Regions from separate parts of the Stanieria cyanosphaera PCC 7437 genome, predicted to be linked through region 1. Evidence: riboswitches for the same ligand, from Rfam matches in the RefSeq annotation. Region 1 holds a riboswitch; each other region holds the start of a gene.
The links. Region 1 has a riboswitch for cobalamin ahead of STA7437_RS07920 (sirohydrochlorin chelatase). Riboswitches for the same ligand answer to the same signal wherever they lie in the genome.

Region 1 (5,892 bases):
GGACTAATTTTCTAGTTAATTAAATTAGTATTTACTTGCTTGAGCAAGAATTTGATCGAAAATAGCTCCATCTTCAAAAAATTTGCTTTGAATTGAGTCCCAACCACCTAAATCCTCTACAGTAAACAGATTATTAATAGTTGGATATTGAGAAGCAAACTCTTGAGCTACTGTAGAATCAACAGAACGAAATCCAACTTTAGCGAATTCTCTTTGTGCTTCAGGAGTAAATAAATACTGAACGAAGGCTTCTGCTACTTCCCGATTGCCATGTCTGTCAACATTTTCATCAACAACGGCAACTGGATTGTCAATCGAAATATTGTAATCTGTGGGTACTAAATAAGGTAAATTTTCACCCTGTTGATTGGCTAACAATACTTCGTTTTCATAATTAATTAAGACGTTACCCTGGTCTTGGTTAAAGAAAACTTCACTAGCTTCACGAGCATCTTTAGGTAGTAAGGGTACATTTTGAAACACTTTACCAATAAAATCTGTAGCTTGTTGTTCGCTTCCTCCTGCTTGAGTCACAGAACCCCAAAGTGCTAGAAAATTCCAACGTGCGCCACCAGAGGTTTTGGGATTTGCAGTAACTACTTGAATCCCGTCGTTAGCTAAATCAGACCATCCACTAACAGCAATGGTGTCATCACGTTTGACCAATGCAGCAACAGACTTGGTAACAATTGAACCGTTTGGAAATTCTTGTTCCCAACCAGGTTGAATTAATCCTCCTTCTTCAATCTTCTTAGTATCAAGAGCAAGAGCTAAAGCAACTACATCTGCTTCTAAACCATCGATAACAGCACGGGTTTGCGAACCAGAACCTCCATAACTTTGATTGAAGTTAACAGTTTGTCCTGTTTTTTCCTGCCATTGCTTAGTAAAGTTGGCAATGATGTTTTTGTAAGCATTTTCGGTAACCGCATAAGATACTAACGTTAATTCAACGGCGTTGTCAGCAGTAGCCCTAGTTGTTTTGATAGCCGAGCCAGAATAAATAACGATCAAACTAATAATTGCTCCAATCAAAAAGAATTTTTGGAGCTTAGGCAGTTTTTGCATTACTTTATTATTTGCTAAATGTCTAATCAGGATCGAATTATAAATTATTTTCAATACAAATTCAATTTTTTTTTAGTTCAAATAGAAAGTAAAATTATCATGACAGGATTCACATTTTCAGCAAAGTTATGTTCTCCTCCTCAAAAAAAAATTAACCCTAACTAAATTAGTCAGGGTTTTAAGTTTCAAATTTTTCATTCTTTAAGATTTGCTTAAAGCTTAGAACGTACTAGTAAAAAAGAGTCCCCAAATACTACCAGTTACTCCCACAGCAATTAAAATATTACTGAAAAATCGTCCTACTGACGTGTCGCCGACACATCTCTACTGGTAAGTGGTCACCGGTAACTGAATTTAAGGTGTGTTCCAAATGCGCTGGTGATAATCTTCTAACTTGGCGTAGGGATCGTTGTTCCCATGATGGTGATGGTGTCCATAATCATGGTGATGATGGTGTTCATGCCCATGTCCATGATCTTTGTCTGTAACAGCGAGGCGAAATTTGCACATTTCACAATTCATGGCAACTTGACCTAACTGCGCTTCAATTTCTCGCTCTCTAACTATTTGTAGCAATTGGGAAGCAATACCCATTTCTGGTAAACAAGTAAAATCTAGATCGGGATATTGTTCTTGCTGTTGAGCGGTAAAATTAAAGATTTTTTCGACTAAAGTACCTGTAAATAAGAAATAGGGCAAGACTATCACTCGTTTTGGTTGATACAAATAAGCCCGACGGAAACCTTCTTCTAAACGAGGATGAGTAATACCAATAAAACAAGTTTCTACTGTTTTGTAACCACTACCTTCCCAGATAATTCGAGCTATTTTGCAAACATCTCCGTTAGCATCAGGATCACTTGAACCTCGACCAACAAATAAAAGTACTGTATCAGCACGGGATATATTTCGGGGGTTGTGTTTTGGTTCATCTAATGCTGCTAAACGATCGCGCCATAGTTCTATAATTTTTGGAGTAATGCCAAAGTGACGACCATAATTAAAGCTTAACTGAGGATAAAGCGATCGCGCGCGATCCAATTCGTTAGTGACATCAAATTTGTTATGTCTAGCAGCAAATAATAAAATTGGCAAAGCAGTAATTTCGTTATAACCTCGTTCCAGACAAGTTTCTACTCCCTGTTGAATAGTTGGTTCGGTTAGTTCTAAAAAACAGGGAATAACTGGACGGGAAAGGTCTAATTTTTGATAAGTTTCAACAAAGTCGAGGAAGGTTTGTCTTCCTTGTTCGTTTCTAGTACCATGACCAATTGCCAGTAAAGGTTTTGCCTGTGGTAGAGGCGCTAATTGAAGTGAGTTAAAAAGTGATTTGGGCAATGAATTAGAAATAACCATCTGTACCTCGCAGATCTGTTGTTGCAATGAAGTTAGTTGCTAGTTATCACGTGACACGAAAAAACTGATAACTGTTGCTCGGCGGGCATTCTGACTAAGAGATCTGTTGATAATCTCATCACAGTTGCGGGACAGCGTTGGACTTACACCAAACTTTCCCCATTACTTCTAATGACTGTTCCCATTAGAACCGATGATTTGTAATCATAACCTAAATCCGAACGCTAGAAATCAGGAATAAGGTTTAAATTTACAGTCGTTTTCGATTGGATTGATCTTTTCTGCTTGATTAGCAATAATTTTGGCTGCTGAAAGAACTATAGAAAATTATCCTTTCTCACATCTCGAATCCGAAGTTAATATTAAAGCTCTAGGGCGGTCGCGTTTTCTCAACTTAATCTGGTTTGTATCCTGCCATTTGCTTATTGGACTTGGAGATCGCGGTTGAGAATAAACAATCAATCTCTCAATACTTTTATTTTTTTTACTTGTCAGAATCAATGATAATAAAAACAAGTGTTGCATAGATAACTCAACTCTTCGATGGATCGCTATATTTTGTTTTACAAACCCTATGGAGTACTATGTCAATTTACTGACAATAGTAACGATACAAATAAGCGTAGTACTCTTAAAGATTTTATTGCTGTTCCTTCCGTTTATCCTGTAGGCAGATTGGATTTAGATAGCGAAGGATTACTATTACTAACTAATAACGGAAAATTACAACATCGTCTTGCTCATCGTCAATTCGCCCATCCCCGTACTTATTTAGTTCAAGTTGAAAAAATTCCTGATCAATCTGCACTTGATCGCCTGAGAAAAGGTATTAAGATCGAAGATTATTATACTCGTCAGGCCCAAGTTCAAAAGCTAACAGCAGAACCTAATTTACCACCCAGAAATCCACCCATTCGCTATCGTAAAACAGTTCCTACTTGCTGGTTATCAATCACTCTTACCGAAGGAAGAAACAGACAAGTGAGAAAAATGACAGCAGCAATCGGTTTTCCGACTTTGAGATTAGTCAGAGTTGCGATCGCTATTACCAAAGATAAACAACTATCCCTCGAAGGTTTAAAACTAGGAGATTGGCGAGATTTAACTACCTCAGAAATTAGCTCTTTAAAAAATTTAATGCGATCAAATTAGTTAATAGTTTAATGTTTTCTATTTCCCTATCTCCCCTTCTCCCTTTCCCTTCAACACAATCAAGATCAATCAGACTTATGCCAGAGGTATATTCGATGTTGGAGACGATAGACTGAACTTACACAGATTCTTATCTAACCCTAGGATAAACAAGGCATGATACGCTTAAAACCTTGGCAGTGGGTAGTTTTAGCAACTCCGATCGCATCTATTGTTATTTTCTTTTTAATCGCAGCAGGATGGCAAATTAATCATTGGGGAATTAACTGGATTTGGGCAATTTTTACCTTAATTTTGGTTGCTTGGCGTTGGTTATTAGTGAAATGGACTAATCCTGCGATCGCACAAATTGAAGCAGTCATGACGGAAGTAAATCAGGAGTTAGAATCAACTGTAGCAACTCCCGTTACTTTGTCTACAGGCGAAGAAACCAGTCAACAAGTAGAAACTGTCTTACAAAATATTTTACAAACAGCTAGCAATGATGCACCCATCTGGGAAGATTGGAATACTTTTTGGCAAAGATGTCAAAATCTAGTCATCAATATCGCTCATATTTATCATCCTGAAGTTAAGTATCCCTTACTCAATATCTATATTCCCCAAGCTTATGGTTTAATTCGAGGGACAGTAGACGATCTCGATCTGTGGATGCAAAAATTATCTCCTGTCTTGAATCAAGTTACCGTCGGACAAGCTTATCAAGCTTATGAAGTTTATCAAAAATTAGAGCCATCTGCTCGTAAATTATGGCAAGCTTGGAATTGGATGCAGTGGTTGATTAATCCTGCTGTAGCTTTAGCTAGACAAGCAAGTCAACGTTCAAGCGATCGCGCTACTCAACAATTACTGATCAATTTAGGTCAATCTCTTCGTGAAGTCGCCTTAAGAAACCTATGCAGACAGACAGTTACACTTTATAGTGGTACAAATTTACCTGAAAGTTTTGCGCCTAGTATCCCTTCTTTACCCAAAGCCAAAACTCAAACTCTACAAAATATCTTACAACAGGCTGAACCAACAGAAATAGTCGCACAAAAACCAGTTAATATACTTTTAGTGGGTAGAACTGGTGCAGGAAAAAGTAGCTTAATCAATACTCTGTTTCAATCAGAATTAGCAGAAGTTGATGTCTTACCTAGTACCGATCAAATCAAAAATTACCATTGGCAAGCAAGCACTGGGGAAAGTTTAACCCTTTGGGATACCCCAGGTTATGAACAAATTAATCGAAGTGATTTTCGCGAACAAGTCTTAGATTATGCCGTAAATGCCGATTTGTTATTATTAGTTACTCCTGCCCTCGATCCTGCCTTGCAAATGGATTTAGATTTCCTCAAAGACATCAAAGCAGAAGTCGAAAACTTACCCACATTTACCATTGTCACTCAAGTTGATCGCCTGCGTCCAATTCGTGAATGGAATCCTCCCTATAATTGGCAAGAAGGAGAATTACCCAAAGAAAAAAACATCCGCGAAGCAGTTATCTATCGCAATGAACTTTTAGGCGAATTTTGTGATTTAGTTTTACCAGTAGTAACTAGCGATCCGCAAACTAATCGCAAAGCTTGGGGAATAGATGCCTTATCCTTCAATTTACTTGACGTACTTTCTCCTGCCAAACAACTTCGTCTTGCCCGTTTTTTAAGAGATTTAGAAACCCGTAGTGTTGCTGCTGCAAAAATTATTGACCACTATACTTTTCAAATGGCAACTACTCAAGGATTAACTACTCTATTAAAAACCCCAGTCTTACAATTTATATCTACTTTATCCACAGGTTCACCTACCTTAGCCTATATCCTCGCCGAACAAATTCCTGTCGAACAATTACCTGTTGTAATTGGAAAATTACAAATGGCTTACGATTTATTTAATTTATTAAATACTAGTAATAATCCCCTTGATTTCGATCTGCTTTCTCTGTGGCCAATCTTATTAGAAAATCCTAACCCACCAGAACGTAATGCTTGGGCATTTGGTCATGCTTTAGTTGAATATTGGACTCAAGATTTAAGCTTAGAACAATTAAGCGAAAGATTTGAATATTACTTTAATAAGAGATAAAGTTAATAATGCTAAATTTTATTAATTTGTTTTTAATTTAGTTATATTCTAAAACCGTCCAATATTGTGCATTATTAGAAAATTTAGCCACAATATTTACTTTACCATTACTAACTGGTGCAAAGCCTTGAAATGAATTACCAGAACGTTCCAAAGGCGTCCAAATTTGGGAATTAAAATCTATTACTTGGACATCTAAAGCTTGTGGTAGATCGAGCTTGAAATATACTGACTGATTAACTGGTAAAT
Region 2 (5,892 bases), 600 kb from region 1:
CTAAATTAACTTTATCTAAAGCATGAACTGTGGTATTGCCACTGCCGTAAATTTTTTCGACATCTTCTAAACGAATAATTACTGGTTGATATTCTGATAAAGGCTTGATTTGATTCATAAGTTATATTAGGTCTAACTTAGTTAAATTTTTAGTGTAAATACAAAAATTAGCCTAACAAAACTAGCTACTAGTTTTCTAATGGGATTTACCCAGGAAGCATTACCAATTAAAGCAAATCCGATAAAAATTTAATATTTCTTGGTCTTTTTTATTGTGACAATTGTTTTAATAAATTTTTGCAAAAAAGATATTTTAAAGTATTTGTAGAGATAAATAATAGATAAAAATTTTTTAAATTAGTGAAGTGTGAATAAGATAAAAAAAGTTATCAATAACATAATTAACTATTTATTATTATCCATAATCAACTTGTTTAACTATTTTTCTAAAAATTGAAATAGTAATTTTTTTTGTTATAAAAATTTGCCTTAAAAGAATTATTATAAATAATTTTAATCTTCTCTAGTTCTTCCCGATTGCTTTTTATGTTGACATTAGTTAGATGTTAATTACAGATCTTAAAGGTGAGGAGATAATGAATCAAGAGCAATTGGAACAACTTATTAGTGCCATTGTAGCTGGTAAATATTCCTGGGCTTGTGTTTTAATGTTACGTTTTTATGGACGTAATCCTTTAGATTATATTCCTTATCGTACTTATTACCGTTTAATTAAAAATAATAATTTTGCTTATACTTTGTTAGCTTCAGAAAAAAATAGTTAGCAAGTTTTGCAGCAGTTTTTTATTGATTAGACTACCTTAATCTAAGGCTACAATTTAGAAAAAACATAATTGGCTTTGTTCTTTTGAATTTAAAATAACTATCGGTAATAATTTTAAAGTGACTTAGGTATAGTTATTATTAAAAATTACTTTTTCTCTGATTCAGTTTAAATAATTTATTTGTTTTATTAAATAAAAGCCAAGCGTACAATTAATTACTTGACTTAATTTGCTGTAATCTATAAAATTTCCAATCTTAATTAAAAATTGCTTTTTGAACTAAATCCTGATCTAGTTTTCTCCCAATTAGAACTAGGCGAGTTTGACGAGGTTCATCTTCTGACCAAAAACGATCATAAAAAGTATCAAAACGATTACCTACACCTTGTAAAACTAATCGCATTGGTTTTTCTGGAACATTAACAAAACCTTTGATGCGATAGATTTCTTGTTGTTGAACTAATTGTTGTAATTTAGTAGTTAGACTCTTTGGTTCAAAAGCGCGATCGCATACTAATTGAATTGAATTAATTTCATCATCATGGTCATGTTCTTCTTCATGGTCGTGATGAGAATGACGACTATCTAAATTATCTTCTACTGCTGCATTAAAACCTAGTAAAATATCAGGATTAATTTCTCCTTGAGGACAAGTAACAACTTTTACCCCAACTGGAAGTTCTTGTTGTAACCAGCTTTTAATTTTAGTTAAAGTAGCAGCATCGACTAGATCGGTTTTGGTTAACAAAACTAAATCGGCACAAGCTAATTGATCTTCAAACAACTCTTCTATCGGAGTTTCATGTTCTAAATTAGGATCGGCTTGTCGTTGTGCTTCTAAAGCAATTAAATCTCCTACTAAAGTTCCTTCAGCTAAAGCTTGACAATCTACCACAGTCAAAACTCCATCTACTGTCGCAGCATTACGAATTTCGTGCCAACGAAAAGCTTGTACTAAAGGTTTGGGTAACGCTAGTCCAGAAGTTTCGATTAGAATACAGTCTAGTTTATCCCTTCTTTTTAATAGTTCTTGCATGACGGGATAAAATTCTTCTTGAACTGTACAACAAAGACAACCGTTAGTTAATTCGACTATATTACTATTAAGGTTGTCTTCCTCATCACAAACTTGACAGGAACGGAGTAGCTCCCCATCAATGCCAACTTCACCAAATTCATTTACCAAGACAGCGATACGTTTTCCTTGATTGTTTTGTAAAAGATGACGCACCAAAGTAGTTTTCCCTGCGCCCAAAAAACCAGTAATAACAGTAACGGGAATTTTATGCATTGTTTGATTAATTATTGAGATTTACTTGAATTTTGTTTAACTAAAAACTGTAGTAGAAAGAAAACTTAAACCAATTCCACAAACAAGATAGCCAGCAAACTGTAAATAAAGATTAGGTTGATTAGTCATTTTATTTAAAGTTAATCTGCCCAAATAAAATGCGATCGCAGCAACAATTAACTGAATTAAACTAAAACCAAATAAATAAGCACCTAAAGGAGTCATTTCTGCACCAATAATTGATTCTCCGTAGGCATAACCATGAAAAATTCCTGCGATTGTCGATAAAACCAATAATATTCCTGTATTAGGCTTATTTTCTTTAATTAAGAGTAAACCTACTGTTAAAACTGAACCAGCAACAATTATTTCTGGAATTGGTAAATTAATACTTAATAAATGAATGACTGTTCCAGCAATTGTAGCTAATACAAAAACAACAGGAATAAAGAATCCAAATTTTTCTTTTAAAACAGCTACTAAACTAATTGCTACTACAAAAGCAAAATGATCTAAACCAATCACGGGATGGGCTAAACCAGAAATAAATCCTTCAAAAAAATTATCTGGAGTTGTTCCTCCAATAGCATGATGTGCTAAAGCAGGTTGCATAGTGATAATCAAGTAGATGATTAACATCATCAAAAAGATAAATCCTGGTGCTAATAATTTAACTTTATTTGGGTGATTATCTCCTGAGAAATTATTTAATTTATTCAAGAAAAATTTATTCATTACTATTTAACTCCATGCAAAAAATACAATAAGCTAATGTTTCTAACTCAGCTTTTTTTTCTAATTAATTTTGCTATTCAAATCAAAATTCAAAAAACAAAAAGGCCAATTATCTAAGCAATCTTGAAGTAAACTCTTATAGATAAATAATTGTTTGGGATTGTGTAAATAAATTTGTAGCGTAGAAAATCTTAAAAAATAACAACCTCTGTACCTCGCAGATATATTTTTTTAGAATTGTACAGACGTAGCATGCTACGTCTCTGATAACTATAAATCGGCGGGCATCCTGACTAAGAGATTATCAATAAAGCAAACCTCATCACAGTTGCGGGACAGCGTCAGATTTACACTGAACTTTCCCCCTTGCGTTTGATGACTGTTCCTCATCAAAACCGATCGATCATTATAAAATATCACAAAATTGATATAATCAGCTTTAAATTTAATCGGGACAAAGAAATAATGGCAGACTGGCAGGTGGTAACAGGCGGAATAACTGCACCGAAAGGATTTAAAGCAGCAGGAATTGCAGCAGGATTAAAACCCTCTGGAGTAAAAGATTTAACCTTAATTATTTCAGAAACAGAAGCGATCGCTGCTGGAGTTTTTACCACCTCTCAAGTTAGGGCTGCCTGTGTTGATTATTGTCGTCAACGTCTTCAAGAGAAAGCCAGTGCCAAGGCAATTATGTGTAATGCTGGTCAAGCCAACGCAGCAACTGGAGAACAGGGCTGGCAAGATGCTATTTTGAGCGCAGAATTATTAGCACAAGAGTTAAATATTTCTCCCAATGCGATTCTACTTGCTTCAACAGGAGTGATTGGGCAAAGAATTAAAATGGATGCTTTGCAAGCAGCAATTCCTCAGTTAGTTGCTTCTGCTTCCGTTGAGGGGGGCAAAGATGCAGCTAAATCAATTATGACTACGGATTTAGTTCCCAAAGAAATCGCTTTAGAAACTACCATTGAAGATCGTCCTGTCCGAATTGGTGGAATTGCTAAAGGTTCGGGAATGATTCACCCCAATATGGCGACAATGCTTTCTTTTATCACCTGTGATGCTGCCGTAGCTACTCATCTTTGGCAAGATATGCTCAAACGAGCCGTAGATAAAAGTTTTAATCAGATTACAGTGGATGGAGATACTAGCACCAACGATACAGTTATTGCTTTAGCCAATGGAGAGTCACGTACCACTGCTATCACTGAAATGAATAAAAATGCTCAGAAGCTAGAAGCAATGTTGACAGAAGTTTGTCAATATCTTGCCAAGGCAATTGCCCGTGATGGAGAAGGGGCTACTTGTTTGATAGAAGTCCAAGTCACTGGTGCATCGGATCGTAAAGCTGCTTCTGTTGTCGCTAAAACAATCGCTGGTTCATCTTTAGTCAAATCAGCCGTTTTTGGACGTGATCCTAACTGGGGCAGAATTGCAGCAGCAGCAGGCAGAGCAGGAGTAAACTTTCATCAAGATGAGTTACAAATTAAGCTAGGAGATTTGGTTTTAATGGAGAATGGTCAACCCTTAGAATTTGATCGTCAAGTAGCGAGTAACTATCTCAAACAAGCAGCAGCAGGTGCTTACCTCAAAGACGATACAGTTTTAATTTCTGTTTGTATTGGTAATGGTTCTGGTACAAGTACAGCCTGGGGATGCGATTTGACTTATAAATATGTTGAAATCAATGCTGAATATACTACTTAGTGTATTGTAATTAAATTATGCGTCTGTTCCTCAGAAGCGGGAAGCTGAATGCTATTGAGCTAAATCGGTTTTGAGTTGATTAAACTGAAAGCTTGAATCTAACCATAAAAAATGAATCTCTCCAAAATCCATCACATAGCTATCATTTGTTCTAACTATCAAGTTTCCAAGCACTTTTATACAGAGATTTTAGGTTTGAAAATTATTCAAGAAACTTATCGAGAATCAAGAGACTCTTATAAACTTGATTTACAGATTGGTGAAAATGACCAGATTGAATTGTTTTCTTTTCCCAATCCTCCTGCTAGACCAACTAGTCCTGAAAGTTGTGGTCTTAGGCATTTAGCTTTTCAAGTTGATAACGTAGAAGTTACAGTTAATCAGCTTAGATTGCGTGATGTAGAAGTAGAACCAATCAGAATAGATGAAATTACTGGTAAAAAATTTACTTTTTTCCGCGATCCTGACGATTTACCTTTAGAAATATACGAAAAGTAATCAAGTTTGGCTAAATAGGAAGTCTATACAACTAATCATTAGAAGGAGTAGTTACCTAACTAATGTACTTAACTGGTGCAGCTACCAATTGAACTAACTCAATTTAATTCTGTTTGCTTAGGATCAATTAAAGTATTGCTGACTAAGATTATTTTTATTTTCCAAGCAATCTAGAGTTTGAATCGCTCTGTGTATCACAACTTGTTTGAGAGCATTAATTGTAATTTACAAAAAAAGTTCATCAGATTTATTGAACAATCTGCATAAATTTGAATTGACTTACATACTTAGTAAATGAAAGCAAAAATCAGACAAATCAAACTTTAGAGGTCTAGAAAAATGAAAAAAGCTGCACTAATCATCTCCACTCTCGCTTTAGCTCTTTCTCCCGTAGCTGCCTTTGCCCAACAAGCACAAAGCAATGTTCAAGCTGGTTCTAATGCTGCTGTCACTCATGGCATTGGTAATGTTACTAATCAAGCTGTTTCCAACGATTTAACTCAAACTCAATTAGGTTTGGATGGTTACAGTATCGATCCTCAAATTCAACAATCCGTACAAGCTGGACAAAACCAAAGTGCTACTTCAGGTATCGGCAATGTAACTAACCAAGGTGTTTACAACAGTGTTGACCAGTTACAATCTGATTTTCCTGTATATCCTTACTAATAATAAATATACTTTCTTTGATTTTGAACACGGGGGCATTCATGCCCCTTGTTGACGTTTTAACTGAAAATACTTAATCTTACTGCTCGTGCCAATCCAGTACTGGTTGTCTAAAAAGCTCTCGCTCTCCTTGAGTTACGGTTAGAAAATCGCCTTTGGCACTCCCGCGAATGAGTAAATAACTAACATTTTTATTAACCGCTTCAA
Region 3 (5,892 bases), on a different replicon from region 1:
TTGGCTAATTAAAGACAATAGTAGCATCTACGATGGTGACACTCTGCGAGTAGTCCGAGGTTCGGAAGAATTAAAGATTAGGTTCTGTGGTATCGATGCCCCAGAACGCGACCAAAAGTTGGGAATTGAATCTAGAGATTATTTGCGAAGTCTTGTTGCTCAAGGAGACGGCACAATCTACGTTTTACCCATCGAAAAGGATAGATATGGGCGTACTGTAGCTGAGTTATGGATACCGATTAAACCCGACTATGAGCGAGAAATACATCTAAATACAGCAATGGTTGAAGCTGGTATGGCATGGCATTACGAGAAGTATTCAGGTAATTGTGAGAGTGCTGAGAATTTGGTCTGGGCAGAAAAGATTGCCAGAGAAGATAAATTAGGAATTTGGGCAAGTAACAGTCAACCACCTTGGGAATTTAGAGCATCTAAAAAAGCTAATAAATAATGCCTAGAGTATTAAAAGTTTATTTATTAGAAAAAATTAAACTATACACACTTACTACGCAAACCCCATTAAACACTCTACCGTTGAATCATTTGAATGTAAGTAAGGGTTTGTTGGTATCCAGCCATATTTCCTGAATCCAAGAAAAGTTTGGCTGCGTGTTGTAAATCTTCTAAACCTTCTTGGTTATCTCCTAACTGAGCGCGGATCAATCCACGATTGCCATAGGCTTCTGCTAAAGTAGGATCGAGCTTAATCGCTTGGTTATAATCAGCAATTGCACCTTGAAAATTTTTTAGCTCAGTACGTGCTTTGCCCCGATTGTAGTAAGCATCAACAAAATTAAAATCAAAATGTAAGGCTTGGTCAAAGTTGTCTACTGCTTGGTATAGATTGCCTTGCTGTGCAAGAACGATTCCTTTTCTGTTAAGAGCATCAGCATGACGGGGAGCAACTTTTAGTGCCAGATCGAATTGGGCGATCGCTCGCTCTAAATTTCCTAAGCCAAAGTACGCAATTCCTCACCGACAATCCTCCAAAAGTTAATGTCATCACGGACATCTCAGTCTCGCGAATTCGATTCGCCCCACGTGTCCTCCCCAAGATAATGCCTGATGTCTTCATCGGTTTCATGGCTGGATTGTTCTTGCTGTAACTCAGAACAAAAAAATTACCTCTCAATACCATTCTAGTAACAGAACACAGAATTAATCTGACATCAGACTTCTTTGATGATTTAGAAGTTAACAAGCAATGCCGTACCGTACATAACTATTAATCCCGCACTAAATCCCGCCAAACTAATCTTAGATAACCATGTACCACCGATTTTACTGGCGGTACGTGCCAAATACGAACCTACTTCTACGATTACCTGTAAAATCGCTCCCACACCAATGCCCATAAAGATTGCTGCCCAGTGAGGAGAAAAGGCAAAAACGCCCAGCCAAGTTCCTAATACCGCAGGTAGTCCCGCTAAAGCAGTCAAGCCTAGAAAAGTAATGAAGGTCGGTTTAGATTTAACCAAAGGTGCAGCAATACCAATCCCTTCTGTTAAGTTGTGCAGAGTAAAACCAACTACCAAAAGCGAACCGAGGGCAGCTTCTCCGACAGCAAAAGCCGTACCAATTGCTAGTCCTTCTCCTAAATTATGAATGCCAATACTGAAAGATAGGTAAGTAGATAGGCTTTGTCCTTCAGGAGCTTTACCTCGACTGCGACCGATAGTTAGAATCGTTAGAAAAGAGATAGCTGCGATCGCCCAAACTAAAATACTGCCTGAAAATGCGTTGGCTGCACCTCTAGCAAGTTCTAGCCCTTCTTCAATAGTATCTACCAACAGAAAAGCCAGCATTCCCAAGGTTAAAGCGAGAATAAACTTCATTCCTTCTCCACCTAAAGACTTGAGAGACGGATAAAACAGCATTCCCAATCCTACGGGGACAACACCAACATATAACCCCAGTAAAGTAAAGCCCCAAAGACGGCTCAAGGAAAATTGAGGCGTAGCTACAGCTACATCGATAGTATGTTCAAAACTAATTCCCGTATTGGTAATCAAGTTAAGATGATGGGTTTCGTTTTCTACCCAAGGATAGGGCAGATCGATCCAAGCAGTTGAGAGTCTAGGTAAAGCACCTGAAGGCTTTTGGGTGAACGTCCAGTAAGAACCATCTACCTGCACTTGGGCAATTTGCATTGGTTCTGAACCTTCTGCCCTCACTAACAAGGAAATACCGCGATCTGCTAAGACAGTTCGTTCTACGGTCAGATTTTCTAGAGGAGGTGCAGAAATACCTAATGGACTGAGGGGATTGGTAGAAAGGAAAATACCAATCGAAGTAACTAGTGCTACCAATGGCAAAACAGCCCACAACCAAGTTTTTTTCATGCCACCACCTCAAAGGCACTCATCCAGCCGAGTTCGAGGAATTCTGACTGATGGGCGTGGAACATATACTGTCCTGGGGCGTGTTCTTTGAAGGAAAATTCTAAAATACCTCGCTGTCCCTGGCACTGCATCACGGTATCGATGGTGCGAAGAGTAGGCGTTAGGGTCGTTCCACTATCGTAATAGTCAAAGAAATTACCGTGAAGATGAAAAGAGTTAACTGGGTCAAACTCCGTCACGTTAATTAAATAAACTCGCACGGGGCGATCTCGTTCGATGCGGAGAGGTCGCTTCATAAATTCGTGGGGAATTGTATTAACGGCATAAAATTCGTTTTCCTCATCAAAGTTGGTGTCAAACGCATTCATCACCATTAAAAATTCCTGCCACTGTTGATTTTCGGGAGTTCCTAATAAACGCGATCTCGCCTCTTGTTCGGCTTCGGGATGGCTTTTGGGGTCAGGATCGATAATAAATGCGCCGTAAAGTCCTTTGTGTAGGTGTCGCTTAAAAGGGGCAGAATGACAGTGATAGAGATGACAGCCAAAAGGTTTAGCATCAAATTCGTACACTACTTCTCCTCCTGGCATGGCTTCTAGCGTCCCAGGAACGCCATCTTGTCTGGCAGAATGAATACCGTGAAAGTGAATGGTGTGGGGATGTCGGCTTTTATTGCGGAAATTAATCTTAACGCGATCTCCTTCGGTTACTCTAATGGTAGAACCAGGAACTCGACCGTTATAAGTCCAGGCGGGGTAAAATACCCCAGGTGCAATTTCAATTTCCCGTTCTTCAACAGCAATATCATATTCTCGCCAAGTCTGACCGTTAGGTAGTTGAGAGACTTTTCCCCCGTCCCAATCGTTTAGAATATCGCGGGGACTAAAACCATTGCGATCGTTATCCACATCACCTACCGTAGTGCTGCCACCGTGAACTGCACTATTAGTAACTTGAGAATTATGCTGTTGGGAATTTTGAGCTAATGCTTTATTGGGTAAAAACTTTCCTAAGATACTTCCCCCTCCGAGCAAACCCAGTTCCAACAGCGATCGCCTGGAAACATTAAATATCATTTTTAAGACTTTTCATATTCTTCTCATAATCTTAGCAGAAGTTAGAGATTGATAAATTTTGTTCGTGATAACTATGGTAGTCTCAAGAGAAGAGTAGGTTCTAATGAGGAACAGCCATTAGAAGTAATGGGGAAAGTTCGGTGTAAATCCGACGCTGTCCCGCAACTGTAAAGAGACTGAATACTTACGTTTCTAAGTCAGGATGCCCGCCACTCGGTTAAATTAAATTGATATCTGCGAGGTACAGATCGTGATTAGTACAAGTAATTTTTGGCAACACACCCAGCGTTTTGTTTTATCATTGCCGATGCAGGTTGTCTTGTTGGTTAGTCTGTGCATGATAATTCTCTGGACGCTTTATTTCTCTACATATCCTCCTGTTCACGACGCACTACACGAAACTCGTCACCACACTCTGACAGTCCCTTGTCATTAATTAGGGGGAAGACATGAAATCAATTAAATATGCTTTGTTAACCCTAGTAGCGATCGCGTTTTGGGGACTAATTTGCTTATCCAACTCAACTTCGGTTGTCTCTCAACCAACAGTACAGCTTAAAACCGAGCCACCACTAGAACAGGTGATTCCAGATGATACGGTAGTTAAACTGCAACTTCAGGCAGTCGATACTAACAAACAGCCTTTACCCAATGCTAAGGTTCGGGTTCGCATCTTAACCCCAAACAAAACCCCCTGGTTTACTTCAGATTTTCCCATAGTCGAGGAAACAGAATTACTCAATTTAGAAGCGATCGCTCCTCAAGGCAATCTAGAGTTCGAGCAAGTATTACCGATTCGCGGTAACTACAGTATGAAAATAGGAGTAACTCCTCAAGTTAAAGGGACATTCGAGGCTTTTGAACAATCCTTAACCTTAAGTATCCCCGAAAATGCTGTGAAATATCGCAATCTGGCAATTTTAGCTGCTATTTTGTTAAGCACTGGCTTTGGTGGCGGTTGGCTCTTAGGTGGCGAGCAAAATGTACGTGATGGGGAAATTGCGCCTCAACCAGTAAGAATGTTGTTAAGTAGCATGACAGTAGTGGCGATCGCAGTTTTATTTTTGGTTAACTGGAGTGCAGAAACAGCAGCACATCATAGTGCAGGCGATGCGGTTACGTCTTCTACTCCTTCTGCAATTATTAACAAGAATCAAGCAGTACAAGTAGAGTTATTAGGAAATACCCAAGGGGTTGTCGGTAATTTAGCGACTAAAACAGTTCAAGTTACCAATTCCACCACAGGCAAACCAGTAACGGATGTGCAAATTGGTGTTCAGTCAATTGCTTTAGAGAATAACGCATTGATGTTTGCCTATCAAGGTATTCCCGATACTACGGGTAAATTGACTTGGCAAGAACAGTTTTTTGATGGCGCACCCCACAACGTGACAGTAGAAGTTACTCCTTTAGAAAATTCTTCTCAGCAGTTTACGCCATTAAAGATATCTCAGGAAATAGAAGTAGAAGCTATTGCTCCGCCACTATTACGTCGGTTTATCAGTCTGTTATATTTTACCCTTATTTTTGTGGTGGGATTAATCGCAGGATTATGGAGACGGAGACGGCAAAAAGTGCCAGTTTCCTAGTTTGAATATGCGATCTAATTTCTTCTTGACATTAGAGTTAACTCTAAGGTTTAAGCTAAATCTAGAACTCCAATTTCAAGAGGAAAAAGAGATGACAAAACGATTAGTAGAAGTATTTGTAGCTGGTTGTCCTCTATGCGATGAAACTGTCAAGCTGGTGCGAGAATTAGCTTGTTCTAATTGCGAGGTGAAAATCTACGATCTACATCAGGAAAGTGCAGCAGAAAAAGAAAAAAGGACACAATATGGAATTTATCGCGTTCCTGCGGTAGTAGTAAATGGCAAACTAGCAGAGTGCTGTTCCTCTCAACAGCCTGTATCTCGCGAGATGCTTGTAGCTGCTGGTATTGGTCAAGGTTAAGGCAAAATGGCAGGTAAAGAAGGCTGGTTGATTGGCGAGTTAAGCGATCGCGTGGGGGTATCGGCTCATACCATCCGTTATTACGAACGCTTGGGATTACTTGAACCTCCCAGGCGCACCGAATCACAATATCGCATCTATGGTCAAGAAAATGAAGAACGCTTGCGCTTCATTCAAAAAGCCAAGAGATTTGGACTTTCCCTAGATGAAATAAAACAACTAATTGCTATTAGAACTCAAGGAACACCTCCTTGTGCCAGTCTCAAAACAATGGTCAAGCAACGCTTAGACGATTTAAACCGCCAAATTGAGGAAATGATGTCTTTACGTCAAGAATTAGCCAGTCGGTACGAGGAAATTAGTAAATTATTACCCAATGCGTCTACTCTCCCGACTGAAGAAATCTGTCAGGGTAAAATCTGCGGGCTAATCGAATCTATTGAGTGATTCAGCTAAAAATGATGAACCCTAAAACCGCTCTCATCGTTAGTATAAGTGGCACAATTCTGGTGGCTCTTTGCTGC

Region 2: linked by a shared signal. The riboswitch ahead of STA7437_RS05370 (HupE/UreJ family protein) and the one ahead of STA7437_RS07920 (sirohydrochlorin chelatase) in region 1 are both predicted to bind cobalamin.
Region 3: linked by a shared signal. The riboswitch ahead of STA7437_RS25740 (CbtB domain-containing protein) and the one ahead of STA7437_RS07920 (sirohydrochlorin chelatase) in region 1 are both predicted to bind cobalamin.

The regions. Positions count from the first base shown of each region.
Region 1 covers NC_019748.1:1,816,795-1,822,686, forward strand. Annotated here, with positions in the region: gene STA7437_RS07915 (sulfate ABC transporter substrate-binding protein) at 25-1,068, opposite strand; gene STA7437_RS07920 (sirohydrochlorin chelatase) at 1,423-2,424, opposite strand; cobalamin riboswitch at 2,488-2,634, opposite strand; gene STA7437_RS07925 (pseudouridine synthase) at 2,968-3,576, shown strand; gene STA7437_RS07930 (GTPase family protein) at 3,733-5,643, shown strand; gene STA7437_RS07935 (transglutaminase domain-containing protein) at 5,681-5,892, opposite strand, start outside.
Region 2 covers NC_019748.1:1,215,830-1,221,721, forward strand. Annotated here, with positions in the region: gene STA7437_RS05355 (ABC transporter ATP-binding protein) at 1-118, opposite strand, end outside; gene STA7437_RS05360 (HetP family heterocyst commitment protein) at 564-785, shown strand; gene cobW (cobalamin biosynthesis protein CobW) at 1,042-2,076, opposite strand; gene STA7437_RS05370 (HupE/UreJ family protein) at 2,113-2,811, opposite strand; cobalamin riboswitch at 3,074-3,226, opposite strand; gene argJ (bifunctional ornithine acetyltransferase/N-acetylglutamate synthase) at 3,277-4,518, shown strand; gene gloA2 (SMU1112c/YaeR family gloxylase I-like metalloprotein) at 4,630-5,016, shown strand; gene STA7437_RS05385 (hypothetical protein) at 5,356-5,685, shown strand; gene STA7437_RS05390 (hypothetical protein) at 5,765-5,892, opposite strand, start outside.
Region 3 covers NC_019750.1:30,585-36,476, forward strand. Annotated here, with positions in the region: gene STA7437_RS24265 (thermonuclease family protein) at 1-451, shown strand, start outside; gene STA7437_RS27550 (tetratricopeptide repeat protein) at 529-969, opposite strand; gene STA7437_RS24275 (ZIP family metal transporter) at 1,188-2,342, opposite strand; gene STA7437_RS24280 (multicopper oxidase domain-containing protein) at 2,339-3,418, opposite strand; cobalamin riboswitch at 3,496-3,646, shown strand; gene STA7437_RS25740 (CbtB domain-containing protein) at 3,669-3,854, shown strand; gene STA7437_RS24285 (hypothetical protein) at 3,868-5,007, shown strand; gene STA7437_RS24290 (thioredoxin family protein) at 5,099-5,368, shown strand; gene STA7437_RS24295 (heavy metal-responsive transcriptional regulator) at 5,375-5,815, shown strand; gene merF (mercury resistance system transport protein MerF) at 5,827-5,892, shown strand, end outside.